3 regions of the Lelliottia sp. JS-SCA-14 genome follow, and region 1 is predicted to be linked to each of the others. Evidence: predicted binding sites of a transcription regulator. Region 1 holds the regulator's gene; each other region holds the start of a gene.
What was found. The regulator CRP, encoded in region 1, controls carbon source genes, mostly activating them, when cyclic AMP is high. The targets are predictions, from matches to a motif close to ATGTGANNNNNNTCACAT.
Positions count from the first base shown of each region.

Region 2: the regulator CRP is predicted to act here: its motif matches at 2,723-2,740, upstream of azuC (stress response protein AzuC).
Region 3: the regulator CRP is predicted to act here: its motif matches at 3,272-3,289, upstream of bhsA (multiple stress resistance protein BhsA).

Region 1 covers NZ_CP141606.1:4,439,074-4,449,525, forward strand. The annotation lists gene mdcA (malonate decarboxylase subunit alpha) at 1-1,502, opposite strand, end outside; gene U9O48_RS20820 (hydrolase) at 1,781-2,803, shown strand; gene U9O48_RS20825 (YheU family protein) at 2,800-3,018, shown strand; gene U9O48_RS20830 (phosphoribulokinase) at 3,049-3,918, shown strand; gene U9O48_RS20835 (OsmC family protein) at 4,005-4,409, opposite strand; gene crp (cAMP-activated global transcriptional regulator CRP) at 4,716-5,348, shown strand; gene U9O48_RS20845 (YccS/YhfK family putative transporter) at 5,407-7,494, shown strand; gene argD (bifunctional acetylornithine/succinyldiaminopimelate transaminase) at 7,528-8,751, opposite strand; gene pabA (aminodeoxychorismate synthase component 2) at 8,838-9,401, opposite strand; gene U9O48_RS20860 (putative adenosine monophosphate-protein transferase Fic) at 9,434-10,036, opposite strand; gene U9O48_RS20865 (YhfG family protein) at 10,026-10,193, opposite strand; gene ppiA (peptidylprolyl isomerase A) at 10,300-10,452, opposite strand, start outside.
Region 2 covers NZ_CP141606.1:2,932,276-2,942,727, reverse strand. The annotation lists gene U9O48_RS13825 (HD domain-containing phosphohydrolase) at 1-198, opposite strand, end outside; gene U9O48_RS13820 (RpiB/LacA/LacB family sugar-phosphate isomerase) at 445-1,083, shown strand; gene U9O48_RS13815 (MFS transporter) at 1,159-2,577, opposite strand; gene azuC (stress response protein AzuC) at 2,791-2,874, shown strand; gene U9O48_RS13805 (DUF2766 family protein) at 2,983-3,234, shown strand; gene U9O48_RS13800 (anaerobic C4-dicarboxylate transporter) at 3,355-4,698, opposite strand; gene U9O48_RS13795 (non-heme ferritin-like protein) at 4,847-5,350, opposite strand; gene U9O48_RS13790 (DJ-1 family glyoxalase III) at 5,552-6,109, shown strand; gene araF (arabinose ABC transporter substrate-binding protein AraF) at 6,426-7,415, shown strand; gene araG (L-arabinose ABC transporter ATP-binding protein AraG) at 7,482-8,996, shown strand; gene araH (L-arabinose ABC transporter permease AraH) at 9,011-9,991, shown strand; gene otsB (trehalose-phosphatase) at 10,156-10,452, shown strand, end outside.
Region 3 covers NZ_CP141606.1:1,894,707-1,905,158, forward strand. The annotation lists gene U9O48_RS08900 (glycine zipper 2TM domain-containing protein) at 1-22, shown strand, start outside; gene U9O48_RS08905 (TonB-dependent siderophore receptor) at 87-2,279, opposite strand; gene comR (TetR family copper-responsive transcriptional repressor ComR) at 2,481-3,116, opposite strand; gene bhsA (multiple stress resistance protein BhsA) at 3,363-3,620, shown strand; gene ldtC (L,D-transpeptidase LdtC) at 3,700-4,659, opposite strand; gene mfd (transcription-repair coupling factor) at 4,802-8,248, opposite strand; gene U9O48_RS08930 (acyltransferase family protein) at 8,387-9,460, opposite strand; gene U9O48_RS08935 (hypothetical protein) at 9,435-9,668, opposite strand; gene lolC (lipoprotein-releasing ABC transporter permease subunit LolC) at 9,730-10,452, shown strand, end outside.

The DNA.
Region 1 (10,452 bases):
GCGGCGACGCGTTTGGCGTCCACGCCCAGGCCGATGTCGGTGATCCCGGCGACGGCGGCGACCATCGCGCGGCGCTCTTCGAGATTTTCGGCGCGATAGAGGTAGGCAATCCCCTCTTCGGTCAGAACGTGGGTGACGTCATCCCCGTAGATCATCACCGGTGCCAGCGGCATGCCGGAGGATTTCGCCACTTCAACGGCGTCGAGTTTTTCCACGAAGGTCGGTTTCACGCCCGCCTGGAAGGTTTCGACCATCTGCACCACCAGCTTTTTACCGCGCTGCATCGGGTCCGGTTCGGTAATCATGTTCAGCCACGCAGGCGTAGCATGACGACGACCGTGCGGATCGTGGCCCATATTTGGCGCACCGCCGAAGCCCGACAGACGACCGCGGGTCACGGTAGAGGAGTTGGCGTAGCCATCCACCTGCAGCGTCGAACCGATAAACATATCCACCGCGTACTGGCCTGCCAGCTGGCAGAAGGCGCGGTTAGAGCGCATCGAGCCGTCGGCACCGGTAAAGAACACATCCGGGCGGGCGCGGATGTACTCTTCCATCCCCAGTTCGCCGCCGAAGCAGTGCACGCTCTCCACCCAGCCGCTTTCAATCGCCGGGATCAGCGTCGGGTGTGGGTTCAGGGTCCAGTGTTTACAGATTTTGCCTTTCAGGCCGAGCTGTTCGCCGTAGGTCGGCAACAGCAGCTCAATCGCCGCGGTGTTAAAGCCGATGCCGTGGTTCAGGGACTGCACCTGGTGTTCCGCGTAGATACCTTTGATCGCCATCATCGCCATCAGGATGTGTTCTTGCTTGATGAGGCGCGGGTCGCGGGTAAAGAGGGGTTCGATGAAGAACGGCTTGTCGGCAACGACCACGTAATCAATCCACGAGCCCGGAATATCCACGCGCGGCAGATCGCATTCGTCGTCCACCAGCTCATTCACCTGGGCGATGACGATCCCGTCGTGGAACGCCGCGGCTTCGACCAGCGCCGGGGTGTCTTCGGTGCTCGCGCCGGTGTAAAGGTTGCCTTTGCGGTCGGCTTTAAACCCGGCAATCAGCGCCACGTTCGGCGAGAGATCGACGTACAGACGGGAGTAAAGCTCGATGTAGGTGTGGATGGCGCCGATTTCGAGCTGGCCGTCTTCCAGCAGCTGCGAAATACGCAGGCTCTGGGTGCCGGAGAAAGAGAAATCGAGCTTGCGGGCGATGCCCTTTTCAAAGATATCAAGATGTTCGCTGCGACCGACGCTGGGCATGATCATATGCAGGTCGTGCACGATTTGCGGGTTCACTTCAGCGAGCGAGCGGGACAGAAAATCGGCCTGCTTTTGGTTGTTGCCTTCAAGGACGACTTTGTCGCCCGGAGCAATCAGTTTTTCCAGCATGGCGACGAGATCGTCGGTCGGCAGAACCTTGCCTTGCACCGGGACGGAAGCCAGGCGGCGCGCTTTTTCGGTGCGTCGCGTGTTCCAGACCCGGGCGGGTGTTTGCCCAGATAACATTATTAACCTCCTGATTCAGCACATCATTCTGATTTGCTTAACGCTGAACAAAGTGTGCGCCCTGGTGAGAAAGGCATCAATTAAGCGTAGAGCGGAATCATTAGCCTGAGAGTAATAATCGAGGTAAAGATTTGTGATCGAGATCAGTTCGCGAAGGGTGAAAAAATGGCAGAGGTGGCAGAAATGGCTGAATCGGAGGTAAACGCCCCTCGTTTTTATAAACAGGGTACAATTCGGAAGGTATAGTAATGACTGACAAGAATTAATATCGCATCGTTATGACCCAAATTATTCCATCAGATTTCGAGATCGCTGGCGCTGAGAGCGCAGACTTCGTGCCCATGCGGGGTGTGGCAAACCCGCACCTGCAGACCATGCTGCCGAGGATCTTGCGTCGAAAACTGCAGTTTACGCCGCACTGGCAGCGCCTAGACCTGCCGGACGGTGATTTCGTGGATTTAGCCTGGAGCGAAGATCCCGAGCAGGCCAGGCACAAACCGCGCCTGGTGGTATTTCATGGTCTGGAAGGGAGCCTGCACAGCCCCTATGCCCACGGCCTGATCCATGCGGCGAAAGAACGCGGCTGGCTCGGCGTGGTGATGCATTTTCGCGGCTGTAGCGGCGAGCCGAACCGTCGGGAGCGTATTTATCACTCCGGCGAAACCGAAGATGGCACCTGGTTTTTACACTGGCTGAAGAACAGCTACGGCAGCGTGCCGACCGCCGCCGTCGGCTATTCCCTCGGCGGAAACATGCTCGCCTGCCTGCTGGCCAAAGAGAGCGACACGGTTCCACTGGATGCGGCGGTGATCGTCTCCGCGCCCTTTATGCTCGAGCAGTGCAGCTATCATATGGAAAAAGGCTTTTCGCGGGTCTATCAGCGCTATCTGCTGAACCTGCTCAAAGCCAACGCCGCGCGTAAGCTGAAGGCCTATCCGGATACCCTGCCGATCAGCCTGCAACAGCTGAAGCGAATGCGTCGCCTGCGCGAGTTTGACGATATGATCACCTCGAAGATCCACGGCTTTGCCGACGCGATCGACTACTATCGTCAGTGTAGCGCCATGCCGCTGCTAAACCAGATCACCAAACCGACGCTGATCATCCATGCGAAGGACGATCCCTTTATGGATCATCACTCCATTCCAGCGCCGGAACATCTGCCGGCGAACGTGCAGTATCAACTGACGGAACACGGCGGCCACGTCGGCTTTATCACCGGCACCTTGCGCCGCCCGAAAATGTGGCTGGAATCGCGCATCCCTGACTGGTTAACCCCATTTCTGGAGAGAGTAAAATGATGATTCCCTGGCAGGATCTGGCTCCCGAAACGCTGGATAGCCTGATTGAAAGCTTTGTATTACGCGAAGGCACCGATTATGGTGAACATGAGCGTTCGCTCGAACAAAAGGTCGCCGATGTCAAACGGCAGCTACAAAGCGGCGAGGTGTTGCTGGTGTGGTCTGAACTGCACGAAACGGTCAACATCATGCCGCGCAATCAGTTTCGCGGTTGATTGTTCCATCTTTCCATTCAGGGAGTTGCTATGTCCGCCAGACATCCGGTTATTGCCGTTACGGGTTCGAGTGGTGCGGGAACCACCACCACCAGCCTCGCTTTTCGCAAGATCTTCGCGCAGCTCAACCTGCGCGCGGCCGAGGTGGAGGGCGATAGCTTTCATCGCTTCACCCGTCCTGAAATGGACATGGCTATCCGCAAGGCCCGCGATTTAGGCAAGCACATCAGTTACTTCGGGCCAGACGCCAACGACTTTGGCCTGCTGGAACAAACCTTTCAGGACTACGGCCACACGGGCAAAGGCCAGTCGCGCAAATACCTGCACACCTACGATGAAGCGGTACCCTGGAATCAGGTGCCAGGCACATTCACTCCGTGGCAGCCCCTGCCGGAGCCGACTGACGTGCTGTTTTACGAAGGATTGCACGGCGGCGTGGTGACGCCGCAGCATGACGTGGCGCGCCACGTGGATCTGCTGGTCGGCGTGGTGCCGATTGTCAATCTGGAGTGGATTCAAAAGCTGACCCGCGACATGAGCGAGCGCGGCCATTCGCGCGAAGCGGTGATGGATTCGGTGGTGCGTTCGATGGAGGATTACATTAACTTCCTGACGCCGCAGTTTTCCCGCACCCACATCAACTTCCAGCGCGTTCCAACAGTCGACACCTCTAACCCGTTTGCAGCGAAAACCATTCCTTCACTGGATGAAAGCTTTGTGGTGATCCATTTCCGTAACCTGGAAGGCATTGATTACCCGTGGCTGCTGGCGATGCTGCAGGGCTCATTCATTTCGCATATCAATACGCTGGTGGTACCGGGCGGGAAGATGGGGCTGGCGATGGAGTTGATCATGATGCCGTTGGTGCAGCGGTTGATGGAAGGCAAGAAGATCGCCTGAGGTTTGTTGCCGGATGGCGCTGCGCTTATCCGGCCTACGTTCATGCTTTTGTAGGCCCGGTAAGCGTAGCGCCACCGGGCTTTGTTTTAAGCGTCAATCACTTCATACGAATGCGTAATCTTCACCGCTTTTTCCAGCATCAGCGCCACAGAGCAGTACTTCTCCGCAGACAGATCCACCGCGCGGGACACGGCGGCATCTTTCAGCTCTTTTCCGGTGACGATAAAATGCAGATTGATATGCGTAAACAGACGCGGCGCTTCTTCGCGACGCTCTGAGGTCAGCTTCACTTCGCAGTCGGTCACATCGTGACGGCCTTTTTGCAGAATCGACACCACGTCAATCGCGCTGCACCCGCCAGCCGCCATCAGCACCACTTCCATCGGGCTTGGCGCTTTATCTCCGGAGTTACCGTCCATCAAAATCTGGTGCCCTGAAGCGGATTCGCCAAGGAACGTTAAACCTTCAACCCATTTCACACGCGCTTGCATTTTTATTAACTCCGAAGTTGCATTTTTATGAACAGATTACGCGTGCGTTACAATTCTCGCAACGGAAGGCGACCTGCATCATGCTGAAGCGAGACACCAGGAGACACGCGGCTAAAGCTATGCTAAAACAGTCTCGATGCTACAGTAATACATTGACGTTACACATGTATGCAGAGGACATCAAACTTTACTGGCTGCGAACAGTGCGACAGCCACTTCCCAGGTACGGGTAAGAATTCGATTGCAACCCCAGAGTCAGGATGCGATTTTGACTCTGAGACAGCTTATAACAGAGGATAACAGCGCATGGTGCTTGGCAAACCGCAAACAGACCCGACTCTCGAATGGTTCTTGTCTCATTGCCACATTCATAAGTACCCATCGAAGAGCACGCTGATTCACCAGGGTGAAAAAGCGGAAACGTTGTATTACATCGTCAAAGGCTCGGTGGCAGTGCTGATCAAAGATGAAGAAGGGAAAGAGATGATCCTTTCTTATCTGAACCAGGGCGATTTCATCGGTGAACTGGGCCTGTTTGAAGAAGGCCAGGAACGTAGCGCCTGGGTGCGTGCGAAAACCGCGTGTGAAGTCGCTGAGATCTCCTACAAGAAATTCCGTCAGCTGATCCAGGTGAACCCGGACATCCTGATGCGCCTTTCTTCGCAGATGGCTCGCCGCCTGCAGGTCACTTCCGAGAAAGTGGGCAACCTCGCTTTCCTGGACGTCACCGGTCGCATCGCGCAGACGCTGCTGAACCTGGCGAAACAACCTGACGCCATGACCCACCCGGACGGTATGCAAATTAAAATTACCCGTCAGGAAATTGGTCAGATCGTGGGCTGTTCTCGCGAAACCGTAGGTCGTATCCTGAAAATGCTGGAAGATCAAAACCTGATCTCCGCTCACGGTAAAACTATCGTGGTCTACGGGACCCGTTAATTCCGCAAAATTCGGCGTGCCATCGCAAGATGTCACGCCGTTTTTGTCTCTGACGACTATGTGGCGCAGGCTGATTTATCACCCGGAAGTTAACTACGCACTACGTCAAACTCTGGTGTTATGTCTTCCCGTGGCCGTTGGTTTGATCCTCGGTCATCTGCAACAGGGGCTGCTGTTCTCTCTCGTCCCCGCCTGCTGCAACATTGCCGGTCTCGATACTCCCCACAAACGCTTTTTCAAACGTCTGATTATCGGCGGCTGCCTGTTTGCCGGATGCAGCCTCGCCGTGCAGCTGCTGCTGGCGCGCGATATCCCGCTGCCGCTCATTCTGACCGTGCTGGCGATGACGCTGGGCGTCACGGCGGAGATCAGCGCGCTTCACGCCCGCCTGCTGCCCGCATCGCTCATTGCCGCCATTTTCACGCTGAGTCTCGCCGGAAATATGCCCGTCTGGGAGCCGCTGCTGATCTATGCCGCCGGCACGCTGTGGTACGGGCTGTTTAACTGGTTCTGGTTCTGGATGTGGCGAGAGCAGCCGCTGCGCGAATCCCTGAGCCTGCTCTACGTCCAGCTCGCCGAATATTGCGAAGCTAAATACACCCTGCTGACGCAGCACACTGACCCCGAAAAGTCCCTGCCACCGCTGCTGTCGCGCCAGCAAAAAGTGGTCGATCTCATCAGCCAGTGTTATCAGCAGCTGCACATGCTGGCGGCCAATAAAAATCATGAATACAAACGCCTGCTGCGCGTCTTCCAGGTCGGGCTGGATCTGCAGGAGCATATCTCCGTCAGCCTGCATCACCCGCAGGAGGTGCAAAAGCTGGTGGAACGCAGCCACGCCGAGGCGGTGATCCGCTGGAATGCCCAGACGGTCGCGACTCGCCTGCGCGTGCTGGCGGACGATATTCTGTATCACCGCTACCCGACGCGCTTTACCATGGATAAGCAGCTGGGAGCGCTGGAGAAAATCGCGCGCCAGCACCCGGATAACCCGGTCGGACAGTTCTGCGCATGGCACTTTAGCCGCATCGCGCGCGTGCTGCGCACCCAGCGTCCGCTCTACTCCCGCGACCTGATGGCCGATAAGCAAAAACGTCTGCCGCTGCTGCCCGCGCTGAAAAGCTATCTGTCGCTGAAATCCTCCGCCCTGCGCAACGCCGCGCGCATCAGCGTCATGCTCAGCGTGGCGAGCCTGATGGGCGTCGCGCTGCACTTACCGAAGCCCTACTGGATCCTCATGACCGTGCTGTTTGTCACCCAGAACGGCTATGGCGCCACGCGAGTGCGCATTCTTCACAGGGCGCTCGGGACTTTTGCCGGGTTAGTGATTGCCGGGGTGACGCTGCACTTCCACGTTCCCGACGGCTACACCCTCGCGGGAATGCTGGTGATTACGCTCGTGGGCTATCTGATCATCCGTAAAAACTATGGCTGGGCGATGGTCGGGTTTACGGTGACGGCGGTATATACCCTGCAACTCCTGACCCTGAACGGCGAGCAGTACATTGTCGCGCGGCTGGTGGATACGCTTATTGGCTGTTTGATCGCCTTCGGCGGCATGGTCTGGCTGTGGCCGCAATGGCAAAGCGGCTTGTTACGCCAGAACGCCCACGATGCGCTCGAAGCCGATCAGCAGGCGATTCGTTTGATACTGAGCGACGACCCGAAAGCCTCGCCGCTGGCCTATCAGCGCATGAAGGTCAACCAGGCGCACAACGCCCTGTTTAACTCGCTAAACCAGGCGATGCAGGAGCCGGGCTTTAACTCGCACTATCTGGCGGATATGAAACTGTGGGTGACGCACAGCCAGTTTATCGTCGAGCATATCAACGCCATGACCACGCTGGCGCGCGAGCACACGATGCTGACGCCGGATCTGGCGCAGCGGTATTTGCAGTCGTGTGAAATTGCGTTGCAGCGCTGTCAGCAGCGTCTGGAGTACGACGCGCCGGGAGAATCGGGGGATTCGAACATTCTGGAAGCGCCAGAGACGCTGACCCATGGGCCGATGAGCACCCTCGAGCAGCATTTGCAGCGGGTATTAGGGCATTTGAACACCATGCACACCATTTCGTCGGTGGCATGGCGTCAGCGTCCGCATCACGGGATTTGGTTGACGCGGATTTTGCGGCGCAAAGAGTCGTGAGTTTTGCCGGGTGGCGGCTTCGCCTTACCCGGCCTACAAAACCTGAACGATCTTCTTCACTGCACTCGCAAAGCGATTCATGCCGTCGTCGATATCCTGGCTCTCCACCACCAGCGACGGCGCAAAGCGCATCACGTCTGGCCCCGCATTGAGCACCATCACCCCTTCGTGCGCGGCGGCGTGGAGGAAATCACGCGCGCGGCCTTTGTACTGCGGTTTCAGCTCCGCGCCAACCAGCAGCCCCATGCCACGAATATCGCTGAACACATCATACTGAGCGTCGATCTGCTGAAGATGCTGCACAAACTGCTCGCGCTTCGCGCTCACACCGTTCAGCACTTCAGGGGTATTGATAATATCAAACGCCGCCCCAGCGATAGCGCACGCCAGGGGGTTGCCGCCGTAGGTGGAGCCATGCGAACCGACGTGGAAGGCCGATGCGATCTCCTGCGTGGTCAACACTGCGCTGACAGGGAAACCGCCGCCAAGCGCTTTGGCGCTGGTGAGAATGTCCGGCGTCACGCCGTAGTGCATATAGGCGAACAGATCGCCGGTACGCCCCATGCCGCTCTGCACTTCATCAAACACCAGCAGCGCCTGATGCTCGTCGCACAGCTCGCGCAGGCCTTTCAGGAACTCCGGCGTCGCGGCCATTACGCCGCCCTCGCCCTGGATTGGCTCAACCACCACCGCGCAGGTGTGATCGTCCATCACCGCTTTCACGGCATGCAGATCGTTAAACGGCACGTGGATGATATCAGCCGGTTTTGGGCCAAAGCCGTCGGAATACTTCGGCTGCCCGCCCACGGAAACGGTGAAAAGCGAACGACCGTGGAAGGCGTTATGGAAGGCGATGATTTTGGTTTTGTACGGACTGTGACGCGTGGAGGCGTAGTAGCGCGCCAGTTTGAAAGCCGTTTCATTGGCTTCGGTGCCGGAGTTCATGAACAGCACGCGCTCGGCAAAGGTGGCATCAATGATCTTACGGCCCAGGCGGAGAGCCGGTTCGTTAGTGAACACGTTGCTGGTGTGCCACAGGGTTTCACCCTGGGTTTTCAGGGCTTCCACCAGCGCCGGATGACAGTGCCCCAGCGCCGTCACCGCAATCCCGCCCGCGAAATCAACGTACTCTTTGCCCTGTTGATCCCAAACCCGACTGCCTCTCCCTTTCACCGGGATAAACTCCGCCGGTGCATAAATCGGCAGAATCACTTCATCGAATGTTGCGCGCGTAATTGCAGGTTGTTCAGTTGCCATGTCATGCCCGTCCGTTTTATGTCACAGTTCGCGTGAAAATATAATCACAAAATATGCATAAAAAATCACAGCAAGGCAATAAAAATTCAGCGATGGAGGAAATTGGCCAGAAGTTCGTGGCCCTGCTCGCTCAGAATGCTCTCCGGGTGGAACTGCACCCCTTCGAGATCCCACTCGCGGTGGCGAATGCCCATGATCTGTTGGGTGTCGCTCCAGGCGGTGACTTCAAAACAGTCGGGAAGCGTAGGCGGGTCGATGACCAGCGAGTGATAGCGGGTGACCGTCAGCGGATTATTCAGCCCGCGAAACACGCCGGTTCCGGTGTGGGTCACCGGCGAGGTTTTGCCGTGCATCACCCGTTCGGCACGGACGATGGTCGCCCCGAACACCTGAGCGATCGCCTGATGCCCCAGACAGACGCCGAGGATCGGCAGTTTGCCGGCGTAGTGGCGGATGACATCCAGCGAAATGCCCGACTCGTCGGGCGTGCAGGGTCCCGGTGAAATGACGATTTTCTGCGGGGCCAGCGCGTCGATATCAGCCAGCGTAATGTCGTCGTTGCGCCGGACGATCACCTCTGCCCCCAGTTCACAAAAGTACTGGTAAAGGTTCCAGGTAAAGGAATCGTAGTTATCAATCAGCAGGATCATGGCGGCTCCGGGACAAAAATAGCCGCCCTATTCTACTCAGTTTCCCGCGCTTCGCTCACTACTTTGGCAAAGATGGCGGTGAGCGCGGTCAAATCGCCCATCGCCCCGCTCTGGTTAGCCGCCGCCCATTCGTCCGGGTCGATGCCTCGCCAGCTCAGCTGATAGCCCGCGTGGATCGCCAGTTGCTCAAAGAAGACGCGCTGGGCGATGCCGTTGCCAATCCGGAACGGGTGCAGGACGTTGATCTCACAGTAGTAGTGGCTGAGGCGGGCAATGAACTCCTCACGATCGAGACCCACCAGGTAGCCTTCTTCTTCCAGATCCTGCATCAGGGCGTTGCCCTCTTTTTCGATGTAGCCGAAGTGGCAAAAACGGGTGTCGCCCTGGTAAATATCGACCTCACGAATTGCTCCGGCCCAGCTGAAAATATCCTGATACAGGTGGCGGTGAATGGCGCAGAGATGCGGCAAACCGCGCGCCGGAGGGCCGAGAGGCAGCGTGGCGGCACGTAGCGCCGTCAGTTCGTAAGAGGCCTGCGCCAGTCGCTCCGCCTGGCGGATACTGAGCGCATTGCGCATCACATTCAGGCCGGTATAGAGGTACGGGTCGCGGTCATCGCCAATTTTATCGCTCATAGTGCCTCCTGAGTTCCTCAAGACGCACTTCAGCTTCCTGCGCGCTGAGCGTGACTAACGGGCTGTCGACCCCTTCGAGGCGTCGGCTGGCCTGGAAATTGGCATTTCGCTGTTGCTCCCAGAGACGGGACTTTTGTTTATCGGTGAGTTTTTTCACTTAACGCCTCCCTGAATGTGTCCGTTTGCCACAAGTATAAGCAGCAAACTGCGCTTTCGCAGGGAGGAGCAAGCAATGCGGGCGAGGAGACCCGCAGAGGAGAAACTTACGGCAGCACTTTTGCGGAGAGGATAACGACCGGTTTTGTCGGAACATTTTGGTATGGACCGACGTCATGGGTCTGCACCTGAGAGATCTTGTCAGCCACGTCCATCCCTTTCACAACTTTACCGAATACCGCATAACCAAAATCACGCTG
Region 2 (10,452 bases), 1.5 Mb from region 1:
TTCTGGATAAAAACCCTGTAACTCGCCTTGAGGCGAGCGCCAGAATTCAAAGCTGTCGGCGTCATAAATCCAGACGGGAATGGCGTGGGTTTCGGCAGCGGACTGGGCAAAAGCGGCTCGGGCCCAGACCAGGGCTGCGAGGATAAGTATCCAGAAAAGCGATGTGATGCGAGGCGTCCGGCGGCGCATATTCACCATTGTTCCCCAAAGGATTTTTATAGTCTTTTAAAAAGCAGTCTAGCTAACAGCCAGATTCGTGAGTAGAGATTTCTTAAGTTTGTGCATAAGCACGCTATTTCCGCGTGAAGAGTCGAAATTGTGAAGCGCCTTTCGTTTTTTAAAACATTTTTTCAGTTAATTTGAAAGTGCGTTTGTTAGATAGTAAGGTTGGGGGGATTCGCTATCTTTGGCGGCAAAACCCGCAACGCATTCAGGAGATGAAGAATGAAAATTGCACTGATGATGGAAAACAGCCAGGCCGGTAAAAACGCCACTATCCTCAACGAACTTAAATCCGTTGTCGATGAGAAGGGGTTCCCGGTCTATAACGTCGGGATGAGTGATGAGAACGATCACCACCTGACCTATATCCATCTGGGTATTATGGCCAGCATCCTGCTGAATGCGAAGGCCGTTGACTTCGTGGTGACCGGCTGCGGTACCGGGCAGGGCGCGCTGATGTCTCTTAACATCCATCCGGGCGTGATTTGCGGCTACTGTATCGACCCGGCAGATGCCTTCCTGTTTGCGCAGATCAACAACGGTAACGCGCTCTCCCTGCCATTCGCCAAAGGCTTCGGCTGGGGCGCAGAGCTGAACGTGCGCTTCATCTTCGAAAAAGCCTTTACGGGCCGCAAAGGCGAAGGTTATCCGCCAGAGCGTAAAGAGCCGCAGGTGCGTAACGCCGGTATCCTGAACCAGGTGAAAGCCGCCGTGGTCAAAGAGAACTATCTGGATACCCTGCGCGCCATCGATCCTGAACTGGTGAAAACCGCGGTTTCTGGCCAGCGCTTCCAGCAGTGTTTCTTCGAAAACTGTCAGGACAAAGAGATCGAAGCCTTTGTTCGCGGTATCGTTGGGTAATCTGTGGTCTGATTGCCGACGGGTGGCGCTGCGCTTACCCGGCCTACAACACCTGAGCCAGCTTAGCTGGCTTTTTTAACGCTTATTCGACACCGCGCTTCCCGCATCCTTCGTTAGCCGCAACGTATCCACCATCCCCGCCAGACAAATCAGCGCAATGGCGACAAAGGCCAGGCGGAAGCTGATCCCCGGCACATCGGTGATACCCAGTACACTCCCGAGCTTTTCCCCGATACGAATCCCAATCGCCCCGAGCGTGATCCCAAGCCCCACCGCCAGCTGTGTGGCCGTGGAAAACAGCGTGTTGGCGTAGCTCATCTGTGCCGACGGCACGTCTGCGAAAGCCAGGGTACTCACCGCCGTAAACTGAATCGAGCGGAACACGCCGCCCAGATAGAGAATCAGCATGATCAGCCAGACCGGCGTTTGCGGTGAGATAATTGCGCAGGCCAGCAGCGACAGGACGTTTAATGCCCCGTTGATCAGCAGCAGCTTTCGAAAACCAAGGCGGCGAATCAGCGGCGTGGTCGCGGGTTTGATCGTCAGGTTGCCGACAAACACCGCCAACACCAGCAGACCGGAGTGGAACGCGTCCATGCCAAACCCGACCTGAAACATCAGCGGCAGCAGGAAAGGCACGGCGCTGATAGAGGCGCGGAACAGCGACCCGCCGTACATCGTCACGCGAAACGTCGGAACCTGCAGAGCGTCGAGGCGAATCATCGGACATTCGGCGCGCTGAAAATGGCGCAGGGCGTAGATGAGCGTCACCACGCCGACCGCCAGCAGCCCGACGGTGAGAAGCCCGTCCGGATGCTGCGCTCCCATCGACTCCATGGCATACACCAGGCTCACCATCGCAATGGTGGTGGCGATAAAACCGGGTGTATCAAAGGGACGGCGCGCATCGTCGTGCAGGTCGGGAATGATGCGCAGCGCCAGAATAATCGCCAGCATCCCGAGCGGCACATTAATAAAGAAGATCCAGCGCCAGTCGGCGTAGCTGGTGATAAACCCGCCGAGCGGTGGACCGATGATCGGAGCCACCAGCGCGGGCCAGGTGAGGGTGGCGATGGCGGTGATCAGCTGATGTTTGGGCGTCGTGCGCAGCACGGCAAGACGACCGACCGGAACCATCAGCGCGCCGCCCATTCCCTGCAACACGCGCATGGCGACAAACTGATCGACCGTGGTAGACAGGCCGCACAGCACGGAGGCGAGGGTGAAGATCGCCAGCGCCACGGCGAAGACTTTGCGCGCACCAAAGCGGTCGGCAATCCAGCCGCTGGCGGGGATCAGCACAGCCAGGGTAATCAGGTACGCGCTGATACCGATATTCAGATCCACGGCCTGCACGCCAAAGCTTTTCGCCATATCGGGCAGCGCGGTGGCAATCACCGTGCCGTCGAGAAACTCCATAAAGAACGCCCCGGCAACCAGCAGCGCCGCAGGAGACAAACCGCGGCTCTCTTTTCCGGTGATGTTTTCACTCATTTTTACCCTGCCATATCAAAAAATTTTATAAAAATTTACTGGAACTTATAAGTTCCTAACCTGCGGATTTGTCTTGTGTTTTTATAACAATCTCGCAGCATTGCTGGTTTTGTAACCGTGATGTGTATCACATAACCGTTGATTTTTGTGACGCTGGTCATATTATATGCGGATAGACAATAACACCTGCATAACACATTACCGGAGCATCAAATGAAACTGCGCAAAATCCTGAAAAGCATGTGGGCTAACTACTGCAATACGTTCAAAGACGTACCGCCAGGCGCAATGTTCTGATGAAAAAAACCTGCTTCGGCAGGTTTTTTTATGCCTGCGTTCGACGAGAGGGAAGATGAAAGGGCCGTGGTTTTGCTACTATAGCGCTCTTTATTGAAGGAGCTTCCTATGTCTCAAAATCTGAGCGCCGATCAGGAACTGGTGTCTGACGTCGTCGCGTGCCAGTTGGTCATCAAACAAATCCTGGATGTGTTAGACGTTATCACCCCGACCGAAGTGCGGGAAAAAATGTCCACCCAACTGAAAAACATCGATTTCACCAGCCATCCTGCTGCAGCGGATCCCGTTACGCTTCGCGCCATTCAAAAAGCCATTGCGCTTATCGAACTCAAGTTCACACCGCAGGGTGAGTCACATTAAAATAAACCGATGTTTTGAATTTTGAAACAGGTTTTTTGCCGGGTGGCGCTTCGCTTACCCGGCCTACAAAACCCCGTAGGCCCGTGCAAACGTAGTGCCGCCGGGCGTCTTTGTCAGCAATTAAAAGAAGGTCTGCACCAGCAGATAGCTGGCGGCACAGGCGCAGCTCACGCCGATAAGGCCTGGCAGAATGAAGCTGTGGTTGATAATGAATTTGCCGATTTTGGTGGTACCCGAGCGGTCAAAGCCGATACAGGCGAGATCGCTGGGATACGTCGGCAGCACGAAGTAACCGTAAGAGGCCGGGAAGAACGCGATCAGCATTTTCGGTTCGATGCCCAGCATCAATCCCATCGGTGCCACAGCGGTGAGGGCCGCGGCCTGGCTGTTCACCAGTTTGGAGACCAGGAACAGCACGATAGCGTAGGTCCACGGATGGCTCTTCACCACGCCTTCCAGCGCCATTTTCAGCTCGTCGAGGTGCGCCTGGAAAAAGGTATCGCTCATCCATGCGACGCCGAACACCGAGAAAATAGCCACCATCCCGGCTTTAAACACCGCGCCGTTCGAAATGGCGGAGGCGTTGACCTTACAGGCAATCAGCATCACCGCACCGGCGATCAGCATCATCATCTGGATCACGAGGTTCATCGACAGCGCCGTCATTTTGCCTTTGATTTCAAACGCAGGGCGCAAATCGGGCAGGGCGCCCAGCAGAACCACCACGGCGATCCCGGCGAAGAAAATCCACGTTGACCAGTAGGCCTGTTTCGGGAAGCGCTGGTTCATCAGGGTTTCGGTGCTGCCATAGATAAATTCACGCTGTTTCGGGTCGGTGAGTTTTTCCTGAAACTCGGCGTCATCCGCCAGATCTTTCCCGCGGCGCAGACTCCAGAGGGCGGCAATCATCACGCCAAACAGTGAGGCGGGAACCGAGACGGCCAAAATCTCCAGGATCCCCCACGCCTGACCCACCCCATGCTGAGCGCCAATGATCGACACCAGCGACACCACGGCAACGGAGACGGGCGAGGCGGTAATCGCCATTTGCGAAGCGATGGAGGCCACCGCCATCGGGCGCTCCGGGCGAATTCCCTTTTTCAGCGCGATATCCGCGATGATCGGAAACATGGTGTAAACCACGTGGCCGGTGCCGCACAGAAAGGTCAGCATCCAGGTGGTGAACGGCGCGAGGAGGGTGATGTGCTGCGGGTGTTTCCTGAGCAAGCGCTCCGCAAACTGCATCATCACATTCAGACCACCGGCGGTTTGCAGCGTCGCGGCGCAGCCGATGACCGCGAGGATCGTCAGCATCACGTCCACCGGCGGTTTGCCGGGCTGTAATCCAAACACAAAGCTTAAAATGAAAAGGCCGATACCGCTTATCAGCCCAAGGCCCATCCCGCCAAACCGCGTTCCCACCAGCAGGCAGAGAATAATGACAATAAACTCGATGGTGATCATGAAGCTCCCTCGTCAGTCAAAGTGAAATGAATTAAATCATTTCACTTTGTAAGGTTATGGGTTGGGAGCCAGATCTGATTTGTTAAAATTCAATTAAAGCAATGACTTGATAACTATTAATTAACAATTCCCGTAATACGAAACGATTTTAGTGCTGCTGAAAGTTCACCAGATTCAGCAGATGTTGGTCCGTCTGGGTCATGCACAGACCGGCGCGTCGGGCACTGCGTACCTCGTCGAGAATGGTTTTCAGCAGCAGGCCATCCTGCTGCTGCTCTTTCCCTATATCCCGCAGGAAGTCGAGAGTGTCGTCGTCGTGCAGCGCTTTAGCTTCTCCGGCGAGGGTTTTCAGCATGGTACAGCGCTGCTCATACTCTTCGAGGGTTTTCTGGAACAGCTCTTCCAGCGATGAGCAGGACTCTTCGGAAACCACGCGAGCTTTAACAATCGGGTTGGCCCCGGCTTGTTTCATATATTCGAAGACCCGCATCATCTGGGTGATATTGCTTTGCGCCTGGGTGCGCAGGAAGGTGGCGGTACCGTTGAGGCTGTGCTCGGAACACCAGTCGCTCAGCTGCAAATAGAGGTTGGAGGCGTTGAACTCGAGGTTCATCTGGGTGTTGAGTTTCTGAATCATTCCTGAAGTCGTCATTATAATGTCCTTATTTCGGGGAGGGATGATTAACACCAGAATAAAGCCGTTCAGTATTGTCTTAATGTGACCGGCTTTTCATTTCCTTTGATTTCAATGCTATTTCTTAAAAAGACCGAACTGTGATCCACCCGCGAGTTTGCCCAATGACTTTCTATAAAATGAAACAATGTTTTATCTATTTTATTTGTGAGGATCAAAATGGCAAAAGTGGCGGTGTTACTGGCACCAGGATTTGAAGAAGCGGAAGCAATTATCACCATTGATATCCTGCGCCGCATGCAGATTGAAGTGGAAACCCTGGCCTGTGCGGAGTCGCGCGCGGTGGTGAGCTATCACAACATTCCGATGGTGGCCGACTGCACCCTGACCGAGCGCGCCGCCACCCTGTACGATGCCATCGTGCTGCCGGGCGGGCCGCAGGGGAGCGTGAATCTGGCTGCCAGTCAGGACGTTATCGCTTTTGTAAAAGCCCACGACGAGGCCGGAAAACTAATCTGCCCGATCTGCTCCGCCGCCGCGCGGGTACTGGGCGGAAACGGTCTGCTGAAGGGGCGTCGCTACGTCTGCTCCGGCGATCTGTGGGAGACGGTAAAAGACGGCGAGTATGTCGATGCCCCGGTGGTAGAGGACCAGAATCTGCTCAGCGGAAAAGGTCTCGGCCACGCCTTTGATTTTGCCCTGACCCTGGCAGCGCGTTTGTTGAATGATGAAACGGCGGTTCGCGATCACGCGGATCATATTTACTACGCCTGGTAAATTCTTAACCGGGCGCTACGGCGCCTGGGTTACAGGGACGCGTTAGCTGACTCTATGGATAATTCTGCTTAATCCCCTCCTATTTGTCCGACAATAGCCGCCTTTTTTATGTCATTTATCGCTGAATCTATGTACGCAATTACTGTAATTCTGCGGTGTGATGGGGCTCTCTTATGGATGATTAATTTCCCGCTAAAACTATCTCCAGCACTATCACTTATTCATGGGTGAGCGCTAATACCTTGTTTTATGTCCGATTAAATAAAAAGCACGACAATATACCCTACATAAAAGAATGCTCATGCTGGAGTTAACCATGCACAAATTTACTAAAACGCTGGCGGCCATCGGCCTGGCTGCCGTTATGTCACAATCCGCTATGGCGGAGAATTTAAAGCTCGGTTTCCTGGTCAAACAGCCAGAAGAACCCTGGTTCCAGACCGAATGGAAATTTGCGGATAAAGCCGGGAAAGATCTCGGGTTTGATGTCATCAAAATTGCCGTGCCCGACGGCGAGAAAACCTTAAACGCCATCGACAGCCTGGCGGCGAGCGGGGCGAAAGGCTTTGTGATTTGTACGCCGGATCCGAAACTCGGCTCAGCCATCGTGGCAAAAGCGCGCGGCTACGGCATGAAGGTGATTGCGGTGGACGATCAGTTCGTCAACGCCAAAGGCAAACCGATGGACACCGTGCCGCTGGTGATGATGGCGGCGACTAAAATCGGCGAGCGTCAGGGCCAGGAACTCTATAAAGAGATGCAAAAACGCGGCTGGGACGTGAAAGAGAGCGCCGTGATGGCGATCACCGCGGACGAGCTGGATACCGCCCGTCGTCGCACCTCGGGTTCGATGGAAGCCCTGAAAGCGGCCGGATTCCCGGAAAAACAGATCTATAAAGTCCCAACCAAATCCAACGATATCCCAGGTGCGTTTGACGCCGCAAACTCGATGCTGGTTCAGCATCCGGAAGTGAAACACTGGCTGGTGGTCGGCATGAACGACAACACCGTGCTGGGCGGCGTGCGCGCGACGGAAGGTCAGGGCTTTAAAGCCCCGGATGTCATCGGGATCGGCATTAACGGCGTGGATGCGGTGAGCGAACTCTCCAAAGCGCAGGCCACCGGTTTCTACGGCTCGCTTCTGCCAAGCCCGGACGTGCACGGCTATAAATCCAGTGAAATGCTCTACAACTGGGTCACCAAAGATGCCGAACCGCCGAAATTTACCGAAGTCACCGACGTGGTGCTGATCACCCGCGACAACTTTAAAGAGGAACTGGCGAAAAAAGGGCTGGGCGGTAAGTAATTTGTTGTGATTGCGCCCCTCGATGCTGAGGGGCCAGACGTACACTACTGGAATCACGGAGACGTTATGCAACAGTCTGACCTGACTCTCTCTTTTCGCGGCATCGGGAAAACCTTTCCCGGTGTGAACGCGCTGACCGATATCAGTTTTGACTGCTATCCCGGTCAGGTCCACGCCCTGATGGGGGAGAACGGCGCGGGGAAATCCACGCTGTTAAAAATCCTCAGCGGAAACTACGCCCCGACGACCGGCACGCTGGCCATTCGCGGGGAAGAGATGGCGTTTGCCGATACGACGGCGGCGCTGAATGCCGGGGTCGCGATCATTTATCAGGAGCTGCACCTGGTGCCTGAAATGACGGTGGCGGAAAACATCTATCTGGGGCAACTGCCTCACAAAAGCGGGATCGTTAACCGTTCGCTGCTCAACTACGAAGCCGGGCTGCAGCTCCAGCATCTCGGGCTGGATATCGATCCGCAAACCCCGCTGAAATACCTCTCCATCGGCCAGTGGCAGATGGTGGAAATCGCCAAGGCGCTGGCGCGTAACGCCAAAATTATCGCCTTTGACGAACCGACCAGTTCCCTCTCGGCGCGCGAGATCGACAACCTGTTCCGCGTGATCCGCGAGCTGCGTAAAGAGGGGCGCATCATTCTGTATGTCTCTCATCGCATGGAAGAGATTTTCGCCCTGAGCGATGCGATCACCGTCTTCAAAGACGGGCGCTACGTGCGCACCTTCACCGACATGCAGCAGGTAAATCATGACCAGCTGGTGCAGGCGATGGTCGGCCGCGAGCTGGGGGATATTTATCACTGGCAACAGCGCGAGTACGGCACCGAACGTCTGCGTCTGGAGAGCGTGAAAGCGCCGGGCGTGCGCACACCGATTTCGCTCTCGGTGCGCAGCGGTGAAATCGTCGGCCTGTTCGGGCTGGTAGGCGCCGGGCGCAGCGAACTGATGAAAGGGCTGTTTGGCGGCACGCGGATCACCGCAGGCCAGGTGTACATCGACGGCCAGCCGGTGGATATCCAGAAACCGGCCCACGCCATTCGCGCTGGTATGATGCTCTGCCCGGAAGATCGTAAAGCCGACGGGATTATTCCTGTCCATTCCGTTCGCGACAATATCAACATCTCAGCGCGGCGAAAATTCCTTCGTGCCGGGTGTTTAATTAACGATCGCTGGGAAAACATTAACGCCGATAACCATATTCGCTCCCTGAATATTAAAACTCCCGGCCCTGAGCAGCTGATTATGAATCTCTCCGGTGGCAACCAGCAAAAAGCGATTCTTGGCCGCTGGCTGTCGGAAGAGATGAAAGTCATTTTGCTGGACGAGCCGACGCGCGGCATCGATGTCGGGGCGAAGCACGAAATCTATAACGTCATCTATGAGCTGGCAAAACGCGGCGTGGCGGTACTTTTCGCCTCAAGCGATCTGCCCGAAGTGCTGGGCGTCGCCGACCGCATCATCGTGATGCGCGAAGGGGATATCGCCGGTGAGCTGTTACATGAACAGGCGAATGAACAACAGGCGTTGAGCCTCGCCATGCCTAAAGTCAGCCAGGCTGTCGCCTGAGCAAGGAGTGAATGATGTCTTCTGTTACTACCTCCCGCGCGCCGAAGTCGGCTTTTAACCTGGGGCGCATCTGGGATCAATACGGGATGCTGGTGGTCTTCGCGGTCCTGTTTATCGGCTGCGCGATTTTCGTGCCGAATTTCGCCAGTTTTATCAATATGAAAGGGCTGGGTCTGGCGATTTCCATGTCGGGCATGGTCGCCTGCGGAATGCTGTTCTGTCTGGCGTCCGGGGATTTCGACCTCTCCGTCGCGTCGGTTATCGCCTGTGCCGGGGTGACGACGGCGGTGGTCATCAACATGACCGAAAGCCTGTGGATTGGCGTGTTCGCCGGTCTGATGCTCGGCGTGCTCAGCGGTCTGGTGAACGGCTTTGTTATCGCGCGTCTGAAAATTAACGCCCTGATCACCACGCTGGCGACTATGCAGATTGTGCGCGGTCTGGCCTATATTATCTCTGACGGTAAAGCGGTGGGTATCGAAGACGAGCGCTTCTTTACTCTCGGCTACGCGAACTGGCTGGGTTTGCCGGCGCCAATCTGGCTGACGGTGGGCTGCCTGATTATTTTCGGCTTCCTGCTCAACAGAACCACCTTTGGCCGCAACACGCTGGCGATTGGCGGGAATGAAGAGGCGGCGCGTCTGGCCGGTGTCCCGGTGGTGCGTACCAAGATTATTATCTTCGTGCTCTCCGGGCTGGTGTCGGCGGCGGCGGGGATTATTCTGGCCTCGCGTATGACCAGCGGCCAGCCGATGACGTCCATTGGCTATGAGCTGATTGTGATTTCTGCCTGCGTTTTAGGTGGGGTTTCACTGAAAGGCGGCATCGGAAAAATCTCATATGTGGTGGCCGGTATCCTGATCCTCGGCACCGTGGAGAACGCCATGAACCTGCTGAATATCTCCCCGTTCTCGCAGTACGTGGTACGTGGCCTGATCCTGCTGGCAGCGGTGATCTTCGACCGTTACAAGCAAAAAGCGAAACGTACCCTTTAGGTAAAATCAGGCTCAACTTTTAAGTCTAGTCCCACCTTCCCACCGCCTGCCAGCTTCGCTTGCAGGCGGTGTTCTAAATGGCGAGCAGCGTCACACTGTCTATACTTACATGGCTACTGAGATGTTAAATGTCTGACATCTCGAAAACCGTAAGGAGGACAAGGGTGGCAGACTCGTTAACCGTACCGCCTGCACTGACCGGAGAATTTGCACTCTTTTTCGATCTTGACGGGACCCTCGCCGAGATCAAACCACACCCTGATCAGGTGGTGTTGCCCGCCGACATTCTCCGGGTGCTGGACCAGCTCTCGCAAGACAATCAGGGAGCACTGGCATTGATATCAGGGCGCTCAATGGCCGAGCTTGATGAGCTCGCCAGGCCTTACCGCTTTCCGCTTGCCGGTGTGCACGGAGCGGAGCGCCGCGACATCCATGGCAACGCGCATATCGTCTCACTCCCC
Region 3 (10,452 bases), 2.4 Mb from region 1:
GGTTCTGAATAACAAGGTGTAAAAAAAGCGGTATTTTTGAATTTGGCTCCTCAAACGCTCAGGCTGAGGAGCCTTTTTTTCGCCTGTCAGAAGGTCAGGGCGTAGTTCAGACCGAAGGTGCGTCCGCGGCCTTTATACTCGTACAGCGCCGCATTCCCGTAGGTTGGACTGTAGAGCAGCGGCGCGCGCTGTCCCCAGACGGTGGTGTACTCTTTGTCGAGCAGGTTTTCGACGCTAAACGTCAGCTTGCCCAGAGGGAGCTGATAGCTGCCGATAAAATCAACGGTATTGTAGCCATCAATTTTATTGCCCGCCGCGTCGCTCAGATCGAAGGCCTGCTGGGTTTGCAGACGCAACGCCCACGGCTCTGGCGCCCAGCCGACGTAAGCTGTCGCTTTCGACGGTGACGCCTGAGTCACATCCCATTTCTCCCAGGAACCGTTGGTTTTGATCTCGGATTTCAGGACGTTGAAGTTCCCGCCGAGGCTCCAGTTGCTGTCAGGAATAAAGTAATCCACCGCGCCTTCGACGCCGTAGATGCGGCGCTTCTGCGGATTCACGTCGATGGTCATGTCCGCGCGGTTGATATCAATGGATTTGTCCGACAGGGAGTAGTAAGCCGCAATCTGGGTGCGCAGCTGATCGCCGGTAAAGCGCCAGCCCAGCTCATACGAATCGACTTTAATCCCTTCGAGTTTGGCATCATTCGGGTTCACGCTTTTCAGCAGCGCCAGGTGGCCCTGCGCATCCGCTTTGCTGTAGGAGCCATTGCCGTAATATTTCCCCGGATCCGGCAGTTCGACGCCCTGAGAGAAGTTAAACCACACCTGCTGACGCTCGGTAAGGTGCGCCAGGATCCCGGCGTTAAACAGGACATTATCGTAATCGGTTTTGCCGCCCGGAATGGCGTCGGCGGAGAGGGCGTCGCCTTTGGCGATCGTCTGCTGCTCTTTATAGCCGATGAAATCGTCGACGCGGTTTTCGGTCCACTGATAGCGCACGCCGCCGCTCAGGGTAAAGACGTCGTTAATGTCGTAGCTGTTTTGCAGGAACGGGGCGAAGTTGGTGATGCTGTAGCCCGGATAGCGGCCCGTGCTGTAAGCCGACTGGTTATTCATCCCGCCGGAAGGGACGGAATCCGCCAGGTTGAAGAACATCTGGTTGGAATCAAAGGTTTCGTGGTCGGCATCGATACCCCAGGTGAGCTGCCAGCCGTCGAGCGGTTTGCTGTTCAGCGTCAGCTTGGCACCGTACTGATCCGTATTCTGCTCGGAGGCGGAGAAGCTGGAGATTTGCCCTTTCGCCACCGTCGGGAAGGGGTAGAAGCGCAGGGATTCATCGCGATAATAGATCTGCCCGACCAGCTCCTGTCCCCAGAAATCGGTATCGGAATATTGCAGGCTAACCAGATGACGCTCGGTGCCGGGAATACGGTCCGAGCTAAAGCCGCTTGAGGTGCGCGCCGTGCCGTTGCCCGTCACCGCGCTCATGTTCTTATCGAGATACAGCCCGTAATCGTCGTCGCCCTGGCTTTTGTAATACTGCGTGACCACCTGCAGCTGGCGAGTCTCATCGATTTCGATGGTGCCGGTTCCCATCACGTCCAGGCGATCCGAGTGTTGCAGGCCGGTCTGAGTGTTGTCGAAGGTCAGGGCGTCGCCGTTACCGTCGTACCAGCCACCGAAGCGCTGATAAGCCACTGAAAGACGGCCCGACGCATTGTCATTCCCGCCGCTGACGGCAGCCGCAACACGCTCATCGCGATCGTCGCTGTTGTTAAAGCCGCTTTTGCCGCCGAGTTCCAGATCGACCTGCGTCTCCGGCTGCCCTTTTTTGGTGACGATATTGATCAGCCCGCCGGTACTGCCGCCGCCGTACAGCGACGTCGAGCCGGAAATGACTTCGATATGCTCGACGTTGAACGGATCGATAGAATCCAGCTGACGGCTGTCGGTACGGGACGAGTTCAGACGCACGCCGTCGATCAGCACCACAATCGCGCGGCCGCGCATGTTCATGCCGTAGTTGGTGCGCCCCTGGCTGCTGACGTCCATACCGGGGATCAGCTGGCCGAGAATATCTTTGAACTCTTTCCCGCCCTGAACCTGCTGTTCAATCTCCTGACCTTCAATAATCCACGTGGTCTGCGCCATTTCGGCGACGGTGCGGTGGCTGCGGTTGGCGCTGACAATCAGGTTTTCTTCGTTTTGTTGTTCTGCGTACAGCGGCATCGCGATAGCCAGCAGAACGGGATTAAGCACCCAGAGGCTCTTCTTCATCATCATTCCTTGTTGAGCGTTTGCTCTTTTTTATCGGCAGGTCAAATCACACAATGGAAACATTGTGAAATAAATGTAAACGCGAATATTGCCGATAAAGAGTCTCATTATCAACCCGCTGAAATGAGAGGGTTTACAGGAGATGAAAGTGAAAAAAGTGGGGGAGAGGAGAAAAAAAAGGGCGGAGAGCCGCCCTTCAAATCAGAGTTTCAGCAGCTCAGGCCACAGTCGCAGCGTGGTGCGGGAAATACTTTGCAGCTTTTCAAGGCTTGCGCCTTCGCGCGCGCTGATCGACATCCCCTGCAGGACGCAGCTTAAGAACTGCGTCAGCTCCTCAGGGTTACAGTGCGCCGGGATCTCGCCGCGCGCCTGGCGCTGGCGTAAAAAGGCGCCCAGCGTCTCTTCCTGCATGGCGTGGCGCGATTTCACGGTATTGGCGATCTCTTTCGAAGAGGCCGCCAGCGTCGCCGAGGTGTTAATCATGAAACAGCCCGCAGGCGTGTCTTTACTGGTAAAGCAGGCCGAGATGGCCGCGAAGTAATCCTGCAACGCCTGCTCAACGCTTTTCTCTTCGCAAAACAGCTGCGCTTCGTGTTTAGCCGCAAAGCGCGTGATATAGCGATCCAGCACGGCGCGAAACAGGCCTTCTTTGTTGGTGAATTCTGCGTACAGCGTCGGGGCTTTTGCGCCTGTCGCTTCGACCAGGTCGGAGAGCGAAGTCGCTTCATACCCATGCTGCCAGAAGAGTGTCATGGCCTTATCGAGCGCCGCATCCCTGTCGAACACTTTCGGTCGGCCACGGCTTTTTTTTGCGCAACTCGTGACGTCGGTTGTCATTTGCCGTTGTACCTTTGTTGGTTTATTGAATGATCATTATAAAAATAATAGCCAGCGGCGACCAGCACTCATTTCACAAAAATAAATTAATCATATGGGTATGAAAAATAAGAGGTTTAAAATTAATTTAATGATCGTTATAAAATCATGTTGACGTGTGACCTGGATCACATCTATCATTTACCTATCGATCGTTAAGTAAATAACTAACGACCTCCCAAATTCATCTGTTAAAGGCTAAAAATCATGAAAACCATCAACACCCTGATCGCTGCTGCTGTACTGAGTTCCCTGTCATTCGCCAGCTTCGCCGCTGTCGAAGTGCAATCCACCCCTGCTGACCAGCAGAAAGTCGGCACCATCTCTGCCAACGCCGGGACTAACCTGGGTTCACTGGAAGACCAGTTAGCGCAGAAAGCTGAACAGATGGGCGCGAAATCATTCCGCATCACTTCAGTCACCGGTCCGAACACCCTGCACGGGACTGCGGTGATCTACAAATAAGCATGGCTTAACCCTCATTAATGCCACTGCAATAAAAAAGGCCCTGCTGAAAAGCAGGGCCTTTTTGTTTCTGGCGATCTTACATCGTTTGCTGAGTCACCTCGTGATGCGGCGTGACATCCACTGGCATGCCCGAGCGCACGTCCATCGCTTTTTCCATCACCGCGCTGTCCGCGCGCGCTTTAAAGGTTTGCATCGCGGCGTTGAGCGTTATCGGCAGCGTCTGCGGGTCGTCGCCGATGTTCTTCGACAGCGGCTGATGCACTTCGACCAGACGTTTCCCGCCCGGCTCGTCAGAGACTTTAATCGGCGTATTAATAATATTGACCTTGGTACCCGGCGTGATCACGCGGAACAGGGTCTCGATGTCGCCATCGCGCAGACGGATACAGCCTGAGCTGACGCGCATCCCGATACCAAAGTCGGCGTTGGTGCCATGCAGCAAATAGACGCCACCGTAGGCGGCGAGGCGAATCGCGTGATGGCCCATCGGGTTATCCGGGCCTGCCGGAACCACGGCGGGCAGATCAATGCCCTGGGCTTTATAGCGCGCACGAATGTTGGCCGTTGGCGTCCAGGTTGGGTTGGCGCGTTTATCCGAGACGGTGGTGACCATCGTCGGGGTCAGGGTATCGCCACCCAACTGACCGATGCCGATCGGGTAAACCGTCACCTCGTTTTTCCCGGGCGGGTAATAGTAGAGGCGCAGTTCGGCGAGGTTAATCACCAGACCTTCGCGCGGCGCATCCGGGAGCAGGGTTTGTAGCGGGATGGTCAGCACGCTGCCGGCGCGCGGCACGTAAGGATCGACGCCAGGGTTGGCCTGCAATAATGCCAGGAAGCCGACGTTGTATTTTTTGGCGATCGCCTCCAGCGAACCGCCGTCATTTTCCACCACGTGGAAGCGGTTCTCGCCCACCAGACGGCTCCCGGCAGGGGGCAGCGGCCAGGTGTTGGCGCGCGCGGGCAGGGCGATCGCGACGGTTGCCGCAAGGGCAATCAAGGTTATCCAGCGAGTAAAACGCACAGTCATCATCACTAAATCCAGAGTAAAAACAGGGTTATTGTTATTCAAAACGTTAATGGATGATTATGGCGAAGGGGCGTGTCGGGAAATCAGGAGAAGTGCAAAGAGTTTGTAAATTAATCGGCCGGGCGGAGATTGCCGCCCGGCCAGAGGGTTACGCGGCCGCGTTCTCTTCGAGCTGGCGCATAAAGTTACGCACCCACTCCATCCGCGTTTTGCGATCGCTCAGCTCCTGCATGAATTTCAGGCGCGTCGGGCCGTCGAGGCGGAAATGCTGCGGCTGTTTCTGCAAGAGACCGATGAGCCACATCGGGTCGACGTGGTTTTTCTCCGCGAACTCAATCACACCGCCTTTCTCGTTGCCTTCCAGCTTGCGAATACCCAGCTTCTGCGCCAGCTGGCGCAGTCGGGCGATATCCAGCAGGTTACGCGCCGCATCTGGCAGTAGACCAAAGCGGTCAATCAGCTCGACTTTGATCTCCTCGAGTTCAGCCTCGTTTTTGGCGCTGGCGATGCGTTTGTAGAACGACAGGCGCGTGTTCACGTCCGGGATAAAATCATCCGGCAGCAGGGACGGCATGCGCAGCTCCACTTCCGTTTGCTGGCTGGTAAGATCTTCCAGCGACGGCTCGCGCCCCTCTTTCAGGGCGTCGACAGCGTTTTCCAGCAGCTCCATGTACAGCGAGAAGCCGATGGTCTCCATCGATCCGCTCTGATCTTCTCCGAGCAGCTCGCCCGCGCCGCGGATCTCCAGGTCGTGCGTCGCCAGCGCGAAACCGGCCCCCAGATCTTCCAGCGAAGCGATCGCTTCCAGACGTTTTTGCGCGTCGGTAGTCATCGCTTTCGGATGCGGTGTCAGCAGCCAGGCGTAGGCCTGGTGGTGCGAACGCCCGACGCGACCGCGCAGCTGGTGAAGCTGCGCCAGACCGAAGTGATCGGCCCGCTCGATGATGATGGTGTTCGCCGTTGGAATGTCGATCCCGGTTTCGATGATGGTGGTACAGACCAGCACGTTAAAACGCTGGTGGTGGAAATCGTTCATCACCCGCTCCAGCTCGCGCTCGCGCATCTGGCCGTGGCCGATGGCAATGCGCGCTTCCGGCACCAGCTCCGCCAGTTTATCCGCCGCTTTCTGGATGTTTTCCACGTCGTTGTAGAGGTAGTACACCTGGCCGCCACGCAGCACTTCACGCAGGATCGCCTCGCGCACCACCAGGCTGTCGTACTCGCGCACGAAGGTTTTTACCGCCAGACGACGGGCCGGTGGGGTGGCAATGATCGACAGATCGCGCATCCCGCTCATCGCCATATTCAGGGTTCGTGGGATCGGCGTCGCGGTGAGCGTCAGGATATCCACATCCGCGCGCATCGCTTTGATGCGCTCTTTGTGGCGCACGCCGAAGCGGTGCTCCTCATCGACAATCAGCAGGCCCAAATCTTTCCACTTCACGTCGCTTTGCAGCAGCTTGTGGGTGCCGATCAGAATGTCGATTTTGCCTTCGCTGGCCTGCTCCAGAATTTGCGTCTGCTCTTTGGCGCTGCGAAAACGCGACAGCATCTCGATGCGCACCGGCCAGTTGGCGAAGCGGTCGCGGAAGTTGTCGTAGTGCTGCTGGGCCAGCAGGGTTGTCGGCACCAGCACGGCGACCTGTTTGTTGTTCTCGACGGCGAGGAAAGTCGCGCGCATCGCCACTTCGGTTTTGCCGAAGCCAACGTCGCCGCACACCAGACGGTCCATCGCCAGCGGCTGGCACATATCGCTGAGTACGGCGTTAATTGCCTGAGCCTGATCCGGCGTGGTTTCAAACGGGAAGCTGTCGCAGAACAGCTGATACTGCTCTTTGTCGTGCTTAAAGGCGAAGCCGGATTTCGCCGCGCGCTGGGCGTAAATATCCAGAAGCTCAGCGGCCACATCGCGGACTTTCTCGGCGGCTTTCTGCCGCGCGCGCGTCCAGGCGTCGCTGCCGAGTTTGTGCAGTGGGGCACTCTCTTCGGCGCCACCGGCGTAGCGGCTGATGAGATGCAGAGAGGAGACCGGCACGTAGAGTTTGGCGTCACCGAGATAGGTGATCATCAGGTACTCCGCGGTGATCCCGCCTGCTTCGAGGGTGGTCATGCCCGCGTAACGCCCGACGCCGTGCTCCAGATGGACAATCGGCTGGCCGACGTGCAGCTCGGCCAGGTTGCGGATCAGCGTGTCCGGGTTGATGGTGCGGCGGCTGTCCTGACGACGGCGCGCCACGCGCTCGCCGAGCAGATCGCTTTCGCAAATCAGCGCCCGGTTGTTCAGGGTATCGATAAAACCGTGCTCGGCGGAGCCGATCATCAGATAGCGCCCGCTGTCGGCGGCTTCGTCGAGACGCAAAATGCGTTTTGGCGAGACTTTGATGCGCGCCAGCAGTTCGCCCAGCGCTTCACGGCGGCCTTCGCTCTCGACCGAGAAAATCACCGGCCCGGTGAAGTGTTCGAGGAACTTGCGCAGATTATCCAGCGGCGCTTTTTGCTGCGCCTGAACGGAGAGATCCGGCAGGGTGGTAAACGCCAGGTTGGTGTTAGCGGCTTTGTCCGCCAGGCTTTCCGTTTTGAGCTGCACGCGCGGCCATTTTTTCAGCTCGGAAAACAGCTCGTCGGTGCGCAGCCACAGCTGCTCAGGTGGCAGCAATGGGCGCATGGGATCGACGCCACGGTTTTCAAAACGGGCGCGGGTTTCACTTTCAAAACGGGTGGCGCTGGCGTCGAGATCGCCGGTATTGACGATCAGCGTTTTCGCCGGGAAATAGCTGAACAGCGCCGGGAGCGGCTCGCTAAAGAACAGCGGCTGCCAGTATTCGATCCCGGCGGGCAGGGTGCCTTTGCTCACCTGCTGATAGATATGTTCGGCGTCGCGCTTCACATCGAACTTATCGCGCCACTGGCTGCGGAACAGTTCGATGGCGGTCTTGTCCGTCGGGAATTCGTGGGCCGGCAGCAGGTTTATCGCCTCGACCTCTTCCAGCGTGCGCTGGGTGTCCGGGTCGAAGACGCGCAGGCTGTCGATTTCATCATCAAAGAAATCCAGACGATAGGGCTGATCGCTGCCCATCGGATAGAGATCTAATAGCGCGCCGCGCGTGGCGTACTCCCCATGTTCCATTACCTGATCGACGTGGCGATATCCCGCGCTGTCGAGCTGCGCGCGCAGGGCATCGCGCGACAGGCGCTGGCCTTTTTTCATCACCAGCGCATGACCGTGCAGGTAGCTGTGCGGGCAGACGCGCTGCATCAGAGTGTTGACCGGCACGATCAATACGCCGCGCTGCATCGACGGCAGCTGATAAAGCGTGGAGAGACGCGAGGAGATGATCTCCTGATGCGGGGAAAAACTGTCGTACGGCAGCGTTTCCCAGTCAGCCAGGCTAAACACCAGGCTGTCGGTAAACTGGCGGATCTCGTCGTGCAGACGGAGCGCGTTTTGCATATCGGGGGCAACGAGCACCACTGGCCCCGCGTGGCGCTCAGCGATCTCTGCCACCAGCGTGGCGCAGGCTGCGCCCGTCAGTTCGCCTAGCTGGCGCTGGTCGCCCGCTTTGTTGGGCAGGGAATAACGGTATTGTTCAGGCATGGCTTTGTCAGAGTCTCTTATGAGTTTTGGGACATATCACTGATACGCAATGCCATTATTATCCTTGATCGTTTTGCATTAGCAAACCGGAACCGCACAGAGGGTAAATTCGCCCCCGGATGAGGGCGAGAAGAGAGGTTAGCGCGTGGCCTGAGCCGGGGCGAGACGGGCGGGAGGCGCAAAGAACACGTCGCCAAACAGGGCGCTGGAGACTTTCCGTGCGCCGAGGCCAAACAGCGTACACACCAGCAGACTGATAAACGGATAGACCAGAATCAGGCTCAGTTCTGCCCACACCGGCCAGGTCCCGGCGTTGAGTTGACCGATCAGGAACAGGCTAAACAGTTCGATTAAAATGCGATGAGTGGTGTAAATCGCAATGGTGTTCGAGCCGACGACGTTCAGCAGATTGTTCGGATGCACGGCGTAGCGCTGCTCGATGCTGTAAAAGAGTTTCATAATAAGCAGTATCGACAGAAGCGACAGCAGCAGGGGAACGTTGGCAAACCACAGCACCACCGAGACCGCGCCAAATGCCACAACCGGCAGCCAGGTGCGGCGCATCGTCATCCCTTTCATCCACTCCATCAGCTGCGCACCGAACCAGGCCCCGAGGCTGTAGTAGATCATATTACGCACCACGCTGTTCATCCCCCACCACGGCAGCGGCAGGAAGTTAATCGCCACGCTTGCGAGGGCCAGTAATACGAGCACCGGCAGTTTCCAGCGGCTGAGCACTTTGCACAGGGTGAAATAGACAATCAGGGCGTAGAGATACCAGAGGCTGGTGCTGGCGGTGAGCATGGCGCGCATAAACTCGCCGATCGAACCGGCATACGCGGCATTAGAGGAAGTGGCTAATTCGCGCTCCGGCGCGAGCCAGGCGTTAATGTGGCTCAGAGCCAGCCACTGCAACACGCCCCACAGGGCCAGCACCCAGACAATGCTCCAGATCCGCTTATCGACACTGACACGCCAGCCCACGTCGTCAATGTAGCGGCGGATCAGATAGCCAGAAATAAAGAAAAACACCGGCATCCGGAACGGCGCGAGATAGAGATTAAAGTAGACCCAGCATTTGGCGAGCAGACCGGATAGCGGGTGTTGCAGCCCGTTCAGGTGAGGATAAAAGGTGATCACCGAGTGGTAAATCACCACCAGGCAGATGCACAGCCCCTTTATCTGATTAATCCATAATGCTTTTTGTTTCATCGGTCTTTGAACCCTGTTTTGCCATAAAAGAAGCCGTTAATCCTGGGCTAAGGGGCCAGAGATGTAATGGGTAAGAGTCTGTATCAGGACGATTTTCAGAAAAGGTGGAGAAGGGCGCGTCTCGCGGGAAAGTCGATTCGTGAAGTAGCGTGATGATTTCTCTGACTTTTTCGCCAAAATCATTACCAAAGCTTACGGTTTCAGTCATTTACGCTTAACGGATTCGCTTATATACTCGTGGGTCTGCTATCAGCAACCAGACGGATTTCATGTATCAACCTGTCGCACTCTTCATAGGCTTACGCTACATGCGTGGGCGCGCCGCGGACCGCTTCGGTCGCTTTGTCTCCTGGCTTTCCACTATTGGCATTACGCTTGGCGTGATGGCGCTGGTGACGGTTCTGTCCGTGATGAATGGCTTCGAGCGCGAGCTGCAAAACAACATCCTGGGGCTAATGCCTCAGGCGGTTCTCTCTTCTTCTCAGGGGTCGATCAACCCGCAACAGCTGCCGGAAAATGCCGTGAAGTTACAGGGCGTGAGCCGCATTGCGCCGCTGACTACCGGTGATGTGGTGCTGCAAAGCGCGCGCAGCGTGTCGGTCGGGGTGATGCTCGGTATCGATCCGGCGCAAAAAGATCCCCTTACGCCGTATCTGGTTAACGTCAAACAGACCGATCTCGAAGCTGGCAAATACAACGTCATTCTCGGCGAACAACTCGCCAGCCAGCTGGGCGTCAATCGCGGCGATCAGCTGCGCGTGATGGTGCCCTCGGCCAGCCAGTTCACGCCGATGGGGCGCCTGCCGAGTCAGCGTCTGTTCAACGTGATCGGCACCTTCGCCGCCAACAGCGAAGTCGATGGCTATCAGATGCTGGTCAATATTCAGGACGCCTCCCGCCTGATGCGCTATCCGCTGGGGAACATCAGCGGCTGGCGTCTGTGGCTCAACGAGCCGCTGAAAGTGGACGTCCTGAGCGAACAAAAACTGCCT